One region of the Neorhizobium sp. LMR1-1-1.1 genome, then DNA from elsewhere that is predicted to be linked to it. Evidence: predicted binding sites of a transcription regulator. Region 1 holds the regulator's gene; each other region holds the start of a gene.
The links. The regulator PhoB, encoded in region 1, activates phosphate uptake and scavenging genes when phosphate is short. The targets are predictions, from matches to a motif close to TGTCATNNANCTGTCAT.
Positions count from the first base shown of each region.

Region 2: MRBLMR1_RS04095 (DUF47 domain-containing protein) is a predicted target of PhoB. The motif match lies at 2,494-2,510, and genes of this name have one in related genera.
Region 3: MRBLMR1_RS27300 (alkaline phosphatase) is a predicted target of PhoB. The motif match lies at 3,188-3,204, and genes of this name have one in related genera.
Region 4: MRBLMR1_RS24945 (inorganic diphosphatase) is a predicted target of PhoB. The motif match lies at 2,090-2,106, and genes of this name have one in related genera.

Region 1 covers NZ_JBEGHE010000025.1:408,162-412,691, reverse strand. Annotated here, with positions in the region: gene MRBLMR1_RS15180 (aspartate aminotransferase family protein) at 1-577, opposite strand, end outside; gene MRBLMR1_RS15175 (GcrA family cell cycle regulator) at 982-1,521, shown strand; gene MRBLMR1_RS15170 (PACE efflux transporter) at 1,721-2,155, shown strand; gene phoB (phosphate regulon transcriptional regulator PhoB) at 2,227-2,910, opposite strand; gene phoU (phosphate signaling complex protein PhoU) at 2,940-3,653, opposite strand; gene pstB (phosphate ABC transporter ATP-binding protein PstB) at 3,701-4,516, opposite strand; gene pstA (phosphate ABC transporter permease PstA) at 4,529-4,530, opposite strand, start outside.
Region 2 covers NZ_JBEGHE010000001.1:866,899-871,428, reverse strand. Annotated here, with positions in the region: gene MRBLMR1_RS04110 (pseudoazurin) at 1-14, opposite strand, end outside; gene MRBLMR1_RS04105 (thymidine kinase) at 144-725, opposite strand; gene MRBLMR1_RS04100 (inorganic phosphate transporter) at 810-1,814, opposite strand; gene MRBLMR1_RS04095 (DUF47 domain-containing protein) at 1,814-2,458, opposite strand; gene MRBLMR1_RS04090 (NUDIX hydrolase) at 2,563-3,090, shown strand; gene MRBLMR1_RS04085 (AAA family ATPase) at 3,097-3,624, opposite strand; gene MRBLMR1_RS04080 (trans-3-hydroxy-L-proline dehydratase) at 3,749-4,530, shown strand, end outside.
Region 3 covers NZ_JBEGHE010000069.1:66,547-71,076, reverse strand. Annotated here, with positions in the region: gene MRBLMR1_RS27315 (alpha/beta hydrolase) at 3-872, opposite strand; gene MRBLMR1_RS27310 (dihydrodipicolinate synthase family protein) at 1,234-2,142, shown strand; gene MRBLMR1_RS27305 (IclR family transcriptional regulator) at 2,274-3,068, shown strand; gene MRBLMR1_RS27300 (alkaline phosphatase) at 3,256-4,530, shown strand, end outside.
Region 4 covers NZ_JBEGHE010000047.1:323,799-328,328, reverse strand. Annotated here, with positions in the region: gene MRBLMR1_RS24950 (esterase-like activity of phytase family protein) at 1-1,271, opposite strand, end outside; gene MRBLMR1_RS24945 (inorganic diphosphatase) at 1,446-2,045, opposite strand; gene MRBLMR1_RS24940 (autotransporter domain-containing protein) at 2,197-4,260, opposite strand.

The DNA of each region.
Region 1 (4,530 bases):
CCGGACGCACACCGCCCTCGCCCTGGATCGGCTCGATCAACAGAGCGCCGGTGTTCTCGTTGATCGCAGCGTTCAGCGCATCGAGATCACCGAAGGGCACCTGATCAAAACCCTGAGCCTTGGGGCCGAAGCCTTCCATATATTTTTCCTGGCCGCCGGCTGCGATCGTTGCGATCGTCCGGCCGTGGAAGGCACCTTCAAAGGTGATGATATGGAACTTTTCCGGGTGCCCCTTGGAATAGTGATAACGGCGGGCCGTCTTGATTGCGCATTCCAGCGCTTCCGCACCCGAATTGGTGAAGAAGGCCTTGTCCGCAAAGGTTGCGTCGACCAGACGGCGCGCCAAGCGCTCCTGCTCCGGGATTTCATAAAGATTGGACAGATGCCAGACCTTCTCGGCCTGCGATTTCAGCGCTTCGACCAGATGCGGATTGGCATGGCCGCAGGACGTGACAGCGACACCCGCACCGAAGTCGAGATATCGCTCGCCGCTTTCCGTCACAAGCCAAACGCCTTCGCCACGCTCAAAGCGCAGCGGGGCCCGGGCAAAGGTGTCGAAAAGCGCAGATTCAGCCATGGCGGCTCACTCCTAATGCATCCGATTGCGGATATTCAAAAAATCAAAATGCCGCCCTCGGGGCGGCCGCGGCACTATCGCCACTCATCCATGTGATGTCAACAAAACTCACGGAAATCTGGGGTTTCAAGGCATTTTGCTGCAAGGACGCAACCCTGCCGACAGCTGTGACAAAAATGACTCTCCCGGAAAGCAAGTTGGGGAAAACCGGGAAATCGATTCGTGGCGATTCCGGGGACTCTTGTCACGGAGTCTGCGGACCTCTAGGTTAAAGATCAATTACTAGACTGCATGCGGCGGAACTAGTCACCAAAAGCATAGATATAGTGCCTGTTGCGAGATGTATCGCGCGACATTGGTGAGGGATTCTGCATGCCACCAACGTTCAAAGGCGGAGAACGGGCATGAACTGGACGGACGAGCGCGTTGAAAAACTGAAAAGGTTGTGGTCGGAAGGCTTGAGCGCCAGCCAGATCGCCGCACAACTTGGAGGCGTAAGCCGCAATGCCGTGATCGGCAAGGTCCATCGCCTCAACCTGCCGGGCCGCGCAAAGGCGGGCGGCACAATCGCGACGAACCGTACGGCAAAGCGCCCAGCAGCAACTACTTCCCGTCCCCAGCAGACATTCGCCACCCGTCCGGCAGCACGCCCGGTCGCCCGTCCGGTCGGCGCAACCGCGCTCAAGGAAGAGGTCGAGTTCGAGGCTTCGCAGGAACTGGTCTACCGTCCCGCTTCCAACGTTGTCCTGCCGATTTCCCGCAAGCTGGCGCTGACCGAATTGACCGAACGCACCTGCAAGTGGCCCGTCGGCGATCCGCTGACGGACGATTTCCACTTCTGTGGCTGTGAGTCCCCGGATAATTCGCCTTACTGCACCTACCATGCGAAGCTCGCCTACCAGCCGGTCAACGAGCGCCGCCGTCCGAGCGCTGCACGGGCGTAAAGTTCGGCACCATAAACAACGATCAAGCGGGCTTCGGCCCGCTTTTTTGTTTGCCGTGCTGCGGGTTCTGCAAGGCAGCCTTGCCCGCCTGCGCCTTGCCTCCTGCGCCACAAACACCTATCTGAAAAGGCGTGAGGACGACCTCCCCCAGAATGGGCATTGATGCCGGGACGACCCGGATAACCCAATGGGGTATAAAATGCGCACGACACGCGACCGTATTCGTCACGCAATCAGCTTCGAAATCATCGGGCTTGCGATTTTCACACCGCTCGCCTCTTTCGTCTTCGGCATACCGGTCGAACATATCGGTGTCGTCGGGATCGTTTCGGCAACGCTGGCGACCGGCTGGAACTATCTCTACAATCTCGGCTTCGACCACCTGATGCAGACGTATCGCGGCGGTACGCAGAAAACCATGGCGCTGCGCGTTGCACATGCCGTGCTGTTCGAACTCGGACTGCTGATCGTGCTCATGCCGTTCATCGCTTGGTATCTGGGCGTGAGCCTGATGCAAGCTCTGGTGATGGATATCTCGTTCGCCCTGTTCTACCTAGTCTATGCGTTCTTCTTCAATCTGGCCTACGACCGGATCTTTCCGCTGCCTGAGTGGCAGGAAGAAGGCAAGGCCTGAAATGCTTCAGCCCGAGGCGGATGACCGCACTCGGGCTTAGAAACCTGCATTCCAGATCTTAATCCTGCAGATCAGGATTCCATCGAATAGCCGGCACCGCGAACGGTGCGGATGACATCCTGCATGTTGGAGAAGTTCAGCGCCTTGCGCAGGCGGCCGACATGCACGTCGACGGTGCGTTCGTCGACATAGATATCGTGGCCCCAGACGCCATCGAGAAGCTGGGAGCGCGAGAAGACGCGGCCGGGCGAGACCATGAGGAATTCCAGGAGACGGAATTCGGTCGGGCCAAGGCGCACTTCACGGCTCTTGCGGTGAACGCGATGGGTCTCGCGATCCAGTTCGATATCACCGCATTTCAGGACGCTGGAGAGAACCTCCGGCTTGGCACGGCGAAGCATCGCCTTGACGCGCGCCATCAGTTCCGGCGTAGAGAAGGGCTTGACGACATAGTCGTCGGCACCGGTCGCCAGACCGCGAACACGTTCGCTTTCCTCGCCGCGCGCTGTCAGCATGATGATCGGCAGGCGCTCAGTCTCTGGCCGCATGCGCAGGCGCCGGCACAATTCGATGCCGGAAACGCCGGGCAGCATCCAGTCGAGAACCAGAAGATCCGGAGCACGCTCCTGAAGCCTGATTTCGGCCTCATCACCTCTCAGAATGGTTTCGACCTCGTAGCCTTCGGCTTCGAGATTATAACGGAGGAGGACGCTGAGCGCCTCCTCGTCTTCCACGACCGCAATTCTCGGCTGCATACTAGATACACTCCATCAGACAGGCAAAATCAGTCAGCAATCGCGCCGACGGTGTTCGCCGTATCGTCCTTGGGACGCTCGCCTTCCGGCACAGCACCCGTCGTCATGTAGTAGATGGTTTCCGCGATGTTGGTCGCGTGGTCACCGATACGCTCGATGTTCTTGGCGCAGAACAGAAGATGCGTGCAGGTGGTGATGTTGCGCGGATCTTCCATCATGTAGGTCAAGAGTTCGCGGAAGAGCGATGTGTACATGGCGTCGATTTCTTCATCGCGCAGGCGGATCGCTTCGGCCTTTTCGGCAGAACGGCTGGCATAGACGTCCAGCACTTCCTTCAATTGAACGGCAGCGAGATCGGAGAGGTGTTCCAGACCGCGGGCGAGTTTGCGGGGAACGCCATGGCCCTGAACCGCAATGACGCGCTTGGCGGTGTTCTTGCCGAGATCGCCGACGCGTTCCAGGTCGGCTGCGATGCGCAGCGTCCCGATGATTTCGCGCAGGTCGGCAGCCATCGGCTGACGCTTGGCGATGGTGACGATCGCCTTGTCCTGGATCTCGCGCTCGGCGTGATCCAGGATCACGTCGTCGGAGATAACTTTCTGGGCCAGGGCAGAGTCACCATTGACCAGAGCGCGCACGGCATCGCCGCACATCTGTTCTGCAAGGCCACCCATTTCCGAGATGCGGCGGCGCAGATACTTCAGTTCTTCGTCGTAGGCCGACAGGATATGACTTGATACCATCTCTTTGTCCTCAAAATCCGTAGCAGCGGGCAACAGGCAACGGCCAATCAGCCGAAGCGGCCCATGATGTAATCCTGGGTGCGCTGGTCATCCGGATTGGTGAACATCTTGTCCGTGTCATTCTCTTCGACCAGCTGGCCGAGGTGGAACATGGCGGTACGCTGGGATACGCGGGCGGCCTGCTGCATCGAGTGGGTGACGATAACGATCGTATAGTTGGCGCGCAGTTCGTGGATCAGTTCCTCGACCTTTGCGGTGGCGATCGGGTCGAGCGCCGAGCAGGGTTCGTCCATCAAGATGACTTCCGGCGAAACTGCAACCGCACGGGCGATGCAGAGACGCTGCTGCTGACCACCGGACAGGCCGGTGCCGCCTTCATGCAGGCGATCCTTGACTTCCGCCCAGAGGCCGGCGCGCTGAAGGCTTGCCTCGACGATCTGGTCCATATCCGCCTTGTTGCGGGCAAGACCGTGGATGCGCGGGCCATAGGCGATGTTTTCGTAGATCGACTTGGGGAACGGGTTCGGCTTCTGGAACACCATGCCGACGCGGGCGCGAAGTTCCACGACGTCGATTTCCTTGTCGTAGATATCATCTTCATCAAGGGTGATCTTGCCGGTGACGCGGCAGCCCTCGATCGTGTCGTTCATGCGGTTGAGCGTGCGCAGGAAGGTCGACTTGCCGCAACCCGAGGGGCCGATCAGCGCCGTCACCGTGTTTTCGCGGACATTCAGGTTCACGTCGAAAAGCGCGCGCTTCTCGCCGTAATAGACTGATACGTCCTTGCCAATCATCTTGTACGCGACTTCATTCATCTTCTTGTCCAGCGCCTTCTCAACTGCTGCTTCTGACAACATATTCATTGTGTCGATCTCCT
Region 2 (4,530 bases), on a different contig from region 1:
ATCGTTCTGATCATCGAATTCTCCTGCGAGGGTCCGCGGCACGACCGCGATGAGTGCGTTTTACCGCTGCAGGACTTTGGCGCTTTGACATTGGTCAATAGAACGAAGCCTCCCCGTTTTTTTAGGGGGCTGGCGCCGAGGGCTTAGTCGCAGCGCATCTTTTCTTCCCAATGCCGCCGGCAAAGTGAAACGTATTTCTCATTGCCGCCCACCTCGACCTGAGCGCCCTCGCGGATCACCTCGCCTGCCCCGTCCACCCTGACGACCATCGTCGCCTTGCGGCCACAATGGCAAATGGTTCGGACTTCCCGCAACTCGTCGGCAATCGCCAGCAGTTCATACGACCCCGGAAACAGCTTGCCCTGAAAATCGGTGCGCAAACCATAGGCCATGACGGGAATACCGACCCGGTCCGAGACCCGCGCCAGTTGCCATACCTGCTCTGCCGAAAGAAACTGTGCCTCGTCGACGAAAACGCAGGCAATCGGTTCCTGAGTGTGCATGTCAGCGATGGCCGTAAAAAGATCATCGTTCTGGCCAAAGGGGATAGCTTCGGAAGAAAGCCCTATGCGTGAAGCGACCTTACCCTTGCCGGCTCGCTCATCCAGCGCAGCGATAAAGATCACCGTGCGCATGCCGCGTTCCCGATAATTGTAGGAGGCCTGCAAGAGCATCGTCGACTTGCCGGCGTTCATCGTCGCGTAATGGAAATAGAGCTTGGCCATGGCTGGCGTTTTCTTACCCTCCGGCGGCAAGCGGAAGACAGGCCGCCGGATAACCACAGATTTTTGCGGGTGGCTCGCGGCCGTTTAGCCGAACAGCGTCACGATATGATAGGTCAGATAGGAGATCAGGGCCGCAGCCGGCATGGTCACGATCCAGGCGATCACGATATTGCCGGCAAGCCCCCAGCGCACCGCTGAGACGCGCCGCGCAGCACCGACACCGACGATCGCGCCGGTGATCGTGTGGGTGGTCGAAACCGGAATGCCAAGCCAGGTCGCACCGAACAGGGTCAGCGCGCCACCCGTCTCGGCGCAAAAGCCCTGCATCGGGTTCAGCCGCGTGATCTTGGATCCCATCGTGTGAACGATCCGCCAGCCGCCGAACAGCGTGCCGAGCGCCATGGCCGACTGGCAGGTGATGACCACCCAGAAGGGCACGTAGAACTCCGACCCCAGATAACCCTGGCTAAACAGCAGCACTGCGATGATCCCCATCGTCTTCTGCGCATCATTGCCGCCATGGCCGAGCGAATAGAGCGAGGCGGAAACGAACTGCATGATGCGAAAGGTCCGGTCGACCGCAAACGGCGTCTGGCGCACGAAAATCCAGGAGACGGTAAGAACCAGCACCAGCGCCAGGAAAAACCCGATTGCCGGCGACAGGAAGATCGCACCCGCGGTTTTCAGGAAGCCACCCCAGACGATCGAGGAAATCCCCACCTTTGCAAGCCCGGCGCCGATCAGACCGCCGACCAGTGCATGCGAAGAACTGGACGGGATCCCGAATATCCAGGTGACGATATTCCAGATGATCGCTCCCATCAGCGCCGCAAAGATGACCGCAGGCGAGACGATGCCCGGATCGATGATGCCGGTTCCAAGCGTTTCGGCCACATGCAGGCCGAAGAACATGAAGGCGATGAAATTGAAAAAGGCGGCCCAGGCCACCGCATATTGCGGCTTCAGCACGCGGGTCGAGACAATCGTCGCGATCGAGTTTGCCGCATCATGCAGGCCATTGAGAAAATCGAAGAACAGCGCGATGCCGATCAATCCGACCAGCAGCGGAAAGGCGAGTGTCAGGTCCATCAAACGTTCTCGATCACGATACCGCTGATCTCATTGGCGACATCCTCGAAGCGGTCGACGACCTTTTCGAGTTCGCCGTAGATCTCGCTGCCGATCATGTAGGCCATGGCATTGCCGGAAGCGCCGTGCCGCTGGAACAGATCCTTGAGACCCTGGTCATGCAGATCATCGGAGCGACCCTCGACCCGCATCACCTCTTCCGCAATCGCGCTGAGCCGCTGCGCATTGGCGCCGAGCTTATCGAGCAGCGGGATGGCTTCCGCAACGAGATGCGCCGCCTTGACGACCTCTTCGCCCATCTGCCGCATCAAGGGATCGAACTCCGACTGCTCGAACAGTCGAATGGTCTTCACCGTCTTGTGCATCATGTCGATCGCATCATCCATCGACTGGATCAGATCCTTGATGTCGCCGCGATCGAAAGGGGTGATGAAGCTGCGACGAACCGCAAGCAGTACGTCGCGGGTAATGTCGTCCGCACGATCCTCGAGTGTGACGATGCGCTCGCAATTCGCCTCGACATCCTTTCCGTTGAGAAGCTCGCCAAGCGCTTCGGCCGCCTCCACGACGGTCCGCGAATGTTCGGAAAACATGTCGAAGAACTTGTCTTCGCGCGGCATCAACTTCCGGAAAATACTCATCATGGCAATAATCCCTGCTGCGGCACCAACATCAGGGCCGTCACAAAACCGTCATAAAAGCCATCGGACGGCTGGAATCAACCGCAAAAATCGGCATTTAAACGAGCATGAAACCTGTCAACAAAGACAAGAAGTCGCAAAACACCAAACAGAGCCCGAAGCCGCGGACACTGTTGCAGCAACTCGCACAGATGCCGGAGAAGCTTTTCAGCGGTGAGTTTCGCCAGCAATACGGCGCGCTCTGCTTTCGCTGGGCGGGTGATGGCAACGCCATCGAGATACTTGTCATCACCTCGCGGGACAGCGGTCGCTGGGTAATTCCCAAGGGCTGGCCGATGAAGAAGAAACAGCCGCATGAGGCAGCAGAGATCGAAGCCTGGCAGGAAGCAGGTGTGCGCGGGGGAGCGCGAAAAAAGCCGGTCGGCCGTTACACCTATCTCAAATGGCTGGACAATGGCGATGTTGCGCCCTGTGTCGTCGACGTTTTTCAAGTCGAAGTGGCGGAGGTGGAGAAGGACTTCAAGGAACGTGGCCAGCGTGAGATTGTCTGGCTTTCACCCAGTGAAGCCGCATATCGCGTCCGTGAAGTCGAACTCAAATCGCTGATCATCGACTTCAAGCCGAAGAAGAAATAGCGCCGCTCAACCCAGAGCGGAAAGGACGAAATCGGCACGCTCGACAACAGAGACCTTCGGCAGGATCATCACCTCATAGCCGAGTTTGGGATAAGCTGCGGCAAGGCGTTCATATTCCGCAACCGCATCATCAAGCGAATGCAGCCGCTCGGCGTCCCCTTCATAGATTTCCGGCCACGGCGGTGTCATGAAAACCGTCGGATGATACGGATGGATCTCATTCAATCGCTCGACCATAGGCTCTCCGGTCACCTGTTCCAATGCGACGGCGGCATCGACCAGCCCGCGATCGAAGAACGTCCAGCCTGTATTCCCGGCAGCAGCCTGCCTGTCGGCAACCGCCATATCGATCGCCAGCCGCGCAAAGGCGGCAAGATCCACCCAGGGCAGCGCTCTCCCCTCGCCTTGCATCTCCTGCCTGACGATCCGTCGTCCCGGCTCCTCGACCACGGAAAATCCACGAGCACCGAGTTCTTCAAGAAGCGTCGACTTGCCTCCACCGGAACATCCGGAAATCACCACGAACCGGTTCATGCATATCCTCCACATGTTGTCGCGACAGCCGTTGCTGGCTAGCATATTTTCGAATGCGGAAAGCCAACGCCTTCCATTTTGGCTTTTCTGAAAAAAGCGACCCTACTTCCCCAAGGACAAAGCAATGCGTTCATCCAAGATCATCCACATCGTCACCTGTCACGCGGAAGGCGAAGTCGGTGATGTCATCGTCGGTGGTGTCGCACCGCCTCCGGGCGATACGATCTGGGAACAGTCGCGCTTTATCGCAAAAGACCAGACCTTGCGGAATTTCGTTCTCAACGAACCGCGCGGCGGCGTCTTCCGCCACGTCAACCTTCTCGTGCCGCCAAAGAACCCGAAAGCCCAGATGGGCTGGATCATCATGGAGCCGGAAGACACGCCGCCTATGTCAGGATCGAACTCCATCTGCGTCTCCACCGTCCTTCTCGACAGCGGCATCATCCCGATGACCGAACCCGTGACGAAAATGGTTCTGGAAGCTCCGGTGGGATTGGTCGAGGTCGAGGCCGAATGCAGGAACGGCAAGGCCGAGCGGATCACCGTCACCAACGTCAAGAGCTTTGCCCAGAAGCTCAGCGCATCGCTCGATGTCCCGGGCCTCGGAACCATCACGGTCGATACCGCCTATGGCGGCGACAGTTTTGTTGTCATCGATCCCGACGAGATCGGCATCGATCTCATTCCAGAAAATGCCCGGCTGATCGCCGAAACCGGCATCAGGATCACCAATGAGGCAAACCGGCAGTTGGGCTTTTCGCATCCGGAAGACATCGGCTGGAACCACATCTCCTTCTGCCTGTTTGCCGGCAAAACATATCATGAGGACGGCGAACTCACGGCGAAATCCGTCGTCGCCATCCAGCCCGGCAAGATCGACCGCTCTCCGACCGGCACTGCCGTCTC
Region 3 (4,530 bases), on a different contig from region 1:
GATCACTTTCTGACTGCGAATGCGATGTTGACGGCCCGGTTTACAGCAGGTCCAAGCACCGACATGTGCGTCTCACCAGGGAAAATTTCAAATTCGGTGCGAATACTGTCTGCAGTGCCGTTCAGACGAACAGCCATTTCCCTGGCAAGCGATATAGTTCTCTCCGTTTTCCGCTTTTCGAGGCGTGCCTCGGCATCCTCGTTCCGATACTGAAACGGTGCCAGTTCATCGCCTTCGTACTCCCCGGCAGATAGATGCAGGAATGGTGCGTTACCGGGTGCATCCTGTCGCCGCGCCTCATTATTGAGGATTTCGCTTCCTTCCCAATAAATGGTCGGGCTGGCGGCAATCCAATTTTTGAACAGACCCGGTCGCTCGAACAGCGAAAAAAGCGTGAAGAGGCCGCCGAACGAATGGCCGAAAAGCGATCGGCGCGCAGGATCGAGCCGCACCATGTCCGCGATTTTCGGCAGCAGTTCGTGTTCGATGAAATCGAGCAATTCTCCCGTGCCGCCGATCAGAACCGGAGGACCACCTTCGAAATAAGGCGGATAGGATTTGACCGGCGGAGGTCCGAGATCCCAGGCTCGGCGCATCGCATTATAGGGCTCGTCCGAAGGATAACCGATGGCTGCAACGACGCCCCAACCGACATTCGTTCCCGTGGAATAGGGGGCCTGAGTAACAAGGCTCGCTACCGCGAAGGGAAAGGTGGCATTGCCGTCGGTCGTCACCAGAAGCGGCCATCCCTCCGCAGGCGGCTCGCCGGTCGGAATTGAAAGGAAGATCCGATAGGGTTCACCACCCTTTGCGGGCATCAGATCGAAAAAACATGTCCCGGGCATCGCATAGACTTGTGTCCCCTCGGTCATGCTCTCTCCCATCAGTCAATCGTGCATCACGTAAGTGATCGCTAGGGGATCGATCGAATGGCTGCAAGCCACCCGGGATAAATCTTGACAAGAAATCACAGGTATTGAGCGGTCATTTCAATCGCCAAGGCGGATGGGCAGGATGACTACGGCTGCCCCTCAGCACCCGATCAGTGCCCGCAATCTCCCCATGGTGCGACATACAGCCTCGCAATGGCATTTGCCAAAGCCGGACAGTGGCACTTCGGCTACGCTGAAAATTATCGGAACGTCGTTCTATAATATAGAACATATGAGAAATTTCTAACGTCCAACCATTTCGCATGTTCCGATATCGCTTTTGACAAAAGGAGGTTTGTTAATGTCCAGATTGATGAAATTTTCCGGCATCATTCCACCCGTACCCACGGTCTTCAAAGATGATGGCAGCTTTGACACGGCCGGCATGGCACTGGTCATTGACCATCTCGTCAATGCAGGCGTGGACGGCATGTTCTTCCTCGGCACCGGGGGAGAGTTCTCCCAGATGTCCCATGAGGAGCGTCTGGCGCTTGCCGAATTTGTCGTCGGTTACACTGCCGGCCGCGTGCCGGTACTGATCGGCACCGGCAGCACCAATACGCGCGAGGCAGTCACGCTCAGCCGGCACGCCCAGTCGATCGGCGCCAACGGCGTCGTGGCCATCAATCCCTACTACTGGAAGGTGACGGAAGAAAACCTGTTCGGTTACTTCTCCGCAATCGCCAACGCGGTCGAACTGCCAGTGCTGCTGTATAATTTCCCGGCGCTTACCGGCCAGGATCTCCATCCTGCCTTCGTCAAGCGGCTGGTCGATGCACATCCCAATATCGTCGGCCTTAAGGATACGATCGATTCGGTGGCGCATCTGCGAGACATGGTCGATATCGTGAAGGGCGCACATCCCGAATTCAGTGTCTTCTGCGGCTATGACGATCATCTGTTGAATACGCTGCTTCTGGGCGGTGACGGCGCCATTTCTGCCAGCGCAAATTTCGCGCCGAATGTTTCGACGGGCATTTATCGCGCAGTCAAGGACGGCGATCTTGCAAGGGCCACCGCTCTCCATCGCACCATCCTGCAGCTGCCGCGCATCTACAAGGTCGATGTGCCGTTCGTCGGCGTGGTCAAGGAAGCGATGAAAGCCTGCGGGCTGCCGATCTCCTCCTATTCGCTGCCACCGGCAGCGCCGCTCAGCGAGGAGAAGATTGCGGTGGTCCGTCGCGTGCTCACCGATGCGGGCATCATCTGAGCCTGCCTTGGCGAGATCGGAACCATCGAAGGGAACCGCCTCCCGGCTGGTTACCGCGAGCCGGGCCATATGTCGCGCACCTGCAAGACAGCCGGAACTGTGCTAGACATCATTCAATTTCAGGCGAGCCGGTGGACATCGGCTTGCTCTCATCCCAGCGGGTAAGCATGCCGATCATCCAGTCCGTAGACAGAGCACTGCAGATTCTCGACCTGTTCGACGATCAGAACAGGGAGATCAAGATCACGGACATCAGTATCCGGACCGGATTGAACAAGAGCACGCTGCATGCGCTGCTTAAGACCATGCAGGCGCGCGGCTACATCGACCAGAATGAGGATAACGGGCGTTATCGCCTGGGGATGAAACTGGTCGAACGCGGCAATTTTGTCATCAGTTCGATAGACATCCGCAAGATCTGCAACAGCTTTCTTGTCAGCCTCTCCGAACAGACCGGCCAGACGGTGCATCTCGGCATCCTCGATGGAAAGCATGGCGTCTATATCGACAAGGTGGAGGGGCAGGCAGCCGTCATCACTTATTCACGGATAGGTCGGCAACTCCCGCTTCACTGTACGGCAATCGGCAAGGTGCTGGTTGCCTTTCAGGATCGGGAGACCCGAGAGCGCATCCTGACAGGATATTCCTACGAGGCGGCGACACCGCGTTCCATCGGCAGCGAAGCAGCCTTTGTCAAAGAGGTTACCAGCGTTCGTGAGCAGGGATATGCGATCGACGACCAGGAACATGTAAAAGGCGTGCGCTGCACCGCCGTGCCGATCTTCGACCACAAGGGTAAGATTGCCGCAGCCATCAGCCTCTCCACGCTCACGCCGATCGTCAACAATCGTGACTTCGAACGTTACATCGGCCTGTTGAATTCCGTCAGTAGCGAAATTTCTGCTCTGATCGGGCACCGTTCCTAACGCGAGCCGGCCTGCTTGGCTTGCCACGGTATGGACGGGTGATCCAGGCAACTGCATTTCACTGCCACCGGAAATTTGAGGCTGGGCGTCGAGACATCGACCAATCATTACTGTGGGCAAGTCATCCAACTGTCACATGGCGGGACTAGGAGGGGGCGTCGTTTTTTCACATGTCCGTGAGGGGAATATGCGCAAACTCTTTTCCGCCTTGGTCGCTACGACCATTCTCGCCGGCGCCGCTCAGGCTGCCGAAGTCTACCCGCTCGATCGCGCGACGATCCTGACTGGTTCGCCGTTCGATTTCAAAGTCGAGTTCGATAAAGTCGTAAAGCCGGAAGACGTCAAGATCACCGTCAACGGCCAGGATTACAAGGCAGCTCTCAGCAAGGAAGCTGAGTTCGTTGCCGAAGAGAAGAACAAGGACAAGGTCCTCGGTTCGGCCGTCATCCTGCGCGGCGTGACACTTGCAAAAGCCGGCGACTACAAGGTTGAAGTTGCCGCCGGCAGCGAGACCAAGAGCATCACCTGGAACGTCTACGGCACGCCGGAACAGGCCAAGGCCAAGAACGTCATCTTCCTGATCGCCGACGGCCTGTCGGTTGCTCACCGCACCGCTGCTCGCATCATGTCCAAGGGCATGACCGAGGGCAAGGCCAATGGCCGCCTGAACATGGACGACGTTCCGCCGGCAGCCTTCATCGGCACCTCGGCCACCGACGCCGTCGCCACCGACAGCGCCAACACCATGTCGGCCTACATGACAGGTCACAAGACCGCCGTGAACGCCATCGGTGTTTATGCCGACCGTACTCCTTCCTCGATGGACGACCCGAAGGTCGAAAACATCGCGGAAGCGCTGCGCCGCCAGACCAAGAAGTCGATCGGCATAATCTCGACCGCCGAACTGCAGGACGCAACGCCGGCAGCCGTCGTCGCCCATACCCGCAAGCGCGGCGACAAGGCCGAAATCAACGGCATGCTGTTCGACGTCAAGCCGGACGTTCTGCTCGGCGGCGGTTCCGCCTACTTCCTGCCACAGGCAACTGCCGGCTCGAAGCGCAAGGACGACAAGGACTATATCGCCATGTTCAAGGATGCCGGTTACACGCTGGCAACCAGCAAGAGTGAACTTGCAACGGCTGCCGGCACCAATACCGGCAAGATCCTCGGCCTGTTCCACACCGGCAACATGGACACGACGCTTGACCGCGAGTTCCTGAAGAAGGGCACCGTCGGCAAATTCCCGGAACAGCCGGGCCTCGTCGAAATGACCAAGGTTGCTCTCGACAACCTGTCGAAGAACCCGGAAGGCTTCTTCCTGATGGTTGAAGCCGCAAACGTCGACAAGATGTCCCATCCGCTGGATTGGGATCGCGCTGTCGTCGACACGATCGAATTCGACAAGGCGATCGGTGTTGCGCGCGAATTCGCCGCCAAGAACCCCGACACACTGATCGTCGTT
Region 4 (4,530 bases), on a different contig from region 1:
GCAAGCTCATAGATCATCACATGCGAGCGGGGACCTCCGTCTTCGCCGAGATCGGCTTCATTTGCGGATGCAAGCAGGTTGCGGCCCGGAATGGCGACAGCGCCTTCAGGCGATACGCCCGACGGCAGAAGCTGCACGAGCTCCGGCTCGCCACCGGTATCCTTGTAGACCGCAATCATCGAACCGCGCTCCGAGAGCACGAAGAAATACTGCCGGCCATTGAAGATCGCGGCTTCCATGCCTTCCGGCTCGATGCCCTTGTTCTTGGCGCGCTTTTCCGGGAAATGACCGTGGCGGGCAATCTCGTGCTCGAGCGTCATGCCCGCATCGTAGAGAACCTTCCCGGTACGGTCGAAGATGGTGAAGCCGCGCGAACCGCCCTTGTAATCGCCTTCATTGGCGATGACGAGGCGATCAGTGCCGAGCCACTTGACGGCGTCAGGCTCGCGCGGAACAGCGGTCAACTTGCCCGAAAAATTCAGCGAACCATCGGTCTTGGCATCGACGCCTTCGAGATCGACCCTGCCGGCGGTGAAGTGGCTGGTAACCTTGGCGGTCTTGCTATCGATGATGATGACGTGGTTGTTTTCCTGCAACGTCAGGGCGATCTCGCCATTGGCGTTGATGTTGACGAATTCCGGCTCCGGATCTTCCGGGGCGACTGTTGCAAGTCCGGTCACGTCGACGCGCTTGATGCTATCGCAGGCAGGAACTCCGTTTTTCAACGAGACGATCAGAAGTTCGCCTGCCGGAAGTTGCGGCAGGGCGCCGTCATTCAGGTCTTCGTCACGCTGGTTTTCGATGGCGATGGCGGCAAATGTGCCATCCGGCGCCACGACGACAGAATCCGGCTGGCCGCCTAGATCGCAGGTTGTTTCAAGTTTTTTCGAAGCAATATCGATGACACCCAGTTGGCCGGCCGGCTTCGTCAAGTCTTCGGTCTTGTCGATGGTGATGAGTGCCTTCGGACCGGCTGCAGCAACCGAGTTCGGTTCGCCATCTATGGCGATGGATCCACCTGCCTTCGGGGCCTTGGCGTCGGTGATGTCGATGAAGCCGATCGTGCCTCCCGGCGCGTCGGAATAGATCAGTGTGTTGCCATCCGCAGTCGCGGTGATGATTTCCGACGATGTCGCCTTGTCCTCGCCCTTAGGCAGGTTGGCGGCGACCGGGAAAGAAGCGATACGGTTAAAGACCTGCTCGGCGCTGGCGGGAGCTGCCACCGAGGCAAGAAGGATTGCCGTCAAGGCGGCGCGTGTCGAGAATGTCATGGGAAGCCCTCCGTGAAACCACAGGTGGGCTTTTGGGCCAGCCGCATGACACGACAATGACAATTTCATCATCATGAGTTGTATTATCGGCTGATTGAGCCCGCAGCATTCATCGCAATAGAAAAGGCCGGGCAAGCCCGACCTTTTCTATTGCGTAATCGGAAGTGGAGCAGATCACTTCTTCTTGGCGTTGTAAGCCTTGATGGCTTCCGAAACCTCACCCTCAGCATGCGCAGCGTTGTCAAAGCCGTTAAGCTCGACAGCCTTGCGGCCAGCCGGAAGCTGTTTGTAGACGCGGAAGAAAGCCTGAAGGCGTTCCTGCTCGATCTGCGGCAGATCGGTGATTTCCTTGATGTTATCGTAGGTCGGGTCGATCTTGCTGGTCGGTACGGCAACAATCTTGTCATCGACCTCGCCGCCATCGATCATCTTCAGAACACCGATCGGGCGAACCTTGATGATGGCGCCCGGAACGACTGGCTCGCGGGTGTAGACGATGGCGTCGAGCGGATCGTTGTCGCCACCGAGCGAAGAGGTGATCGAGCCGTAGTTGCCCGGATAAACGACCGGCATGGACTGGTAGCGGTCAACCACGACATGGCCGGTCTTGGCGTCGATCTCGTATTTGGTGAAGCTGCCCTGCGGGATCTCGATGGCGACGGCGAATTCCTTGCCGTCATCGGTTTTCTGCGGATAGTCGAGATAGGAAACGTATTCGGCAGAAGCTACGCCCGCGGTAACGAGAAACGCGGCGGCAGTCAGAAGCAATTTCATGGCAGGCCCTTTTCATGATGAGACGTCCCACCTAAGCGAGCTCTGTGACAACGCCGTGACAGATTCCCGTCTACAAAGTTTACCTCTCATACTGAAAAGGCCCGGCATAAACCGGGCCTCGTCCATCGCGAGTATTCCTTAAAAAATCGGCTCAGAACTTGACCGTATAGTTGCTGCGCAGCCAGACGGTCGGGTCCTGCCCCTTCGTCGTGGCGTTGACCATGAAGGAAGCGACCCCCTTGCCGAGATCAAATTCGGCGCCGAGACCGCCACGAGCCCAGAACTGCTGCAGATCCTGACCTTCGAGACTGAAGTCGCTGATCCCGGTCAACGTGCCGCTCGTAGCCGTCGAGCGGTTTTCGAACTGGTAGTCAAGCTCGGCCTTGGCCAGCAGACGGACAGTGTCGTTCAGCGGACGAACGAAATCGGCACCGAGACGGGCGATCGTCGAATGATCGCTGCTGCCGTCGAATTCGACCGGGAAGGAGCCGCCGGTTTCCGTATAGGCGTCAACCTTGGTATGCGCATAGGAAAGGCCGACATAGGGGGTGACAGCCGTGTTGTCGATCGTCACCGCATTCAGCCAGTCGAAGCGGATCTTGGCGCCCCAGGTTTCGGCATTGGTGTCACCTTCGGAATAGTCGGTCACTGCACCGCTCAGATAACCGCGATGGCTATCGATGCTGCTACGTCCCCAGTAACCACCGACCGTCACGTAAACGTTCTTGCCGAGATCGGCGGAGACTTCCGGGGAGAGATAGAAACCGCGCTGGCGCACATCACCGCCGGCATCGAGATCCTGATCGGTATAAGTACCACCTGCCGCGAAGCGCGCCGTCACACCATCGGCAATACCGTAACCGAAGCCGAATTCGCCAAGAGCCAGGCCGCCATCGGCGTGATCGCTGTTGTCATAACCGCCATCGATCGTGCCCCAGACGGATCTCTGGCCGGCGGTCAGCAGATTGCGCATCGGCGCTCCCTGCGCACCGAACATGATTGTGTCGGCACTGTTGACACCGCTCTGAACGATGACGTTGTTGGCCATCGCGACAGTCGGGAAAAACTCGGCGGTATCGATGATACCGCTTCCGCCTTCGCAGACGTCAGCGTTGCATTCGTTGCCGCCTTCCTCGCCCTGGCTTTCGATGACACGCGCGATATAGGTGGAGCCGGTAGTGGTCTCGCCGATGATGACATTGCCGTCAGCCGATACGAGATCGGCGGTTTGCGTCATAGCATCGCCGATGGTGGCACCTTCGGCTGCCAGCCAGTCTTCGACAGTCACCATGCCGGTCGCCTGCGTCCAACGAAAGCCGTGGCTCGTGGACTGGGCGTCTGTTGCCGATCCGACCACGACGCCGCCGTCGGCATTAACCGCACTCGCCGTGGATGAAGTGCCACCGAGAGTTCCGAGATCGGTCATCACGTCTGTTGACCCGACATACCGGTAGGCGTGAGACGACGTGTCGCCGGTCAGGTAGGAACTGCCGACCAGAACATTGCCATCGCCGCTCATTGCGTTCAGGAACGTGTAAGAACCGCCCAAGCTTCCGATGTCGACCATCTCGGTCTCTTTAGTCCATCGGAATACGTGGTATGGCGACGACGAGGATGTATATCCAGATCCGGCGACCACCGATCCGTCGTCGCTGACAAAGTCAGCGCTGGAGTTGTCATAAAGCGTATCGATGTTCTCCATCGTGCCGCTGTCTACAGTCCATCGAAATGCGTGATAATTTCCGTCTAGTGTGTCGGCCTCGCCGACAACAGTTTTCCCGTCGGTGCTCACAGCGTATGCGTACGAATCCCGCCCACCAAGCGTGCCTAGACCGATCATTCCCTCAGAATATGTCCAGTAAAAAGCTTCGGCCATGAAGCTCATGACGCTTACGTATCCCGCAACGGCGGTTCCGTCGCCACTTACAGACTGAGCAAAGCTACCGGTGGTGTCAGTGTCAACTACACCCAAGTCGACGAAACCATTCGCTGCAGTCCATACGAAGGATGTCTTGCGACCGGTCACGGCATCAGAATAGTAGCCCGTCACGGTCTTACCGTCGGCGCTCAAACCACTCAAATTGAGATAGGTGACGCCGGACGGTGGCGTGATTGACTGAATGTCGCCGGTTGCTGTCGATATAAGTGAATAGGTGTAGGTCCCGGCATTCTGGTCGTAATCAGTTTTGAGTACGACCGAACCATTACTGCTCAAACCGATAACTTCGGGTCCGGAGGCAGCATGTGCAACGGAAGCAACACTGACCATAGCCGAGAGAGCAGAACTCGCAAGAAGACAAAGGGTCTTTGATTTAAGAAACATTTCTGGATGACTCGCTGATCGTTTAAGACGGATGCCGTCAGCGACGCCGAGATATGAAATGCCTCATAAAAATAAGAACTAATCATATTTCTAAATTAAGAATCGCTTGTGCCCCCACTGACGAATTGGCCGTGATGCACTCGATCTGACAAGTAGTTCGAA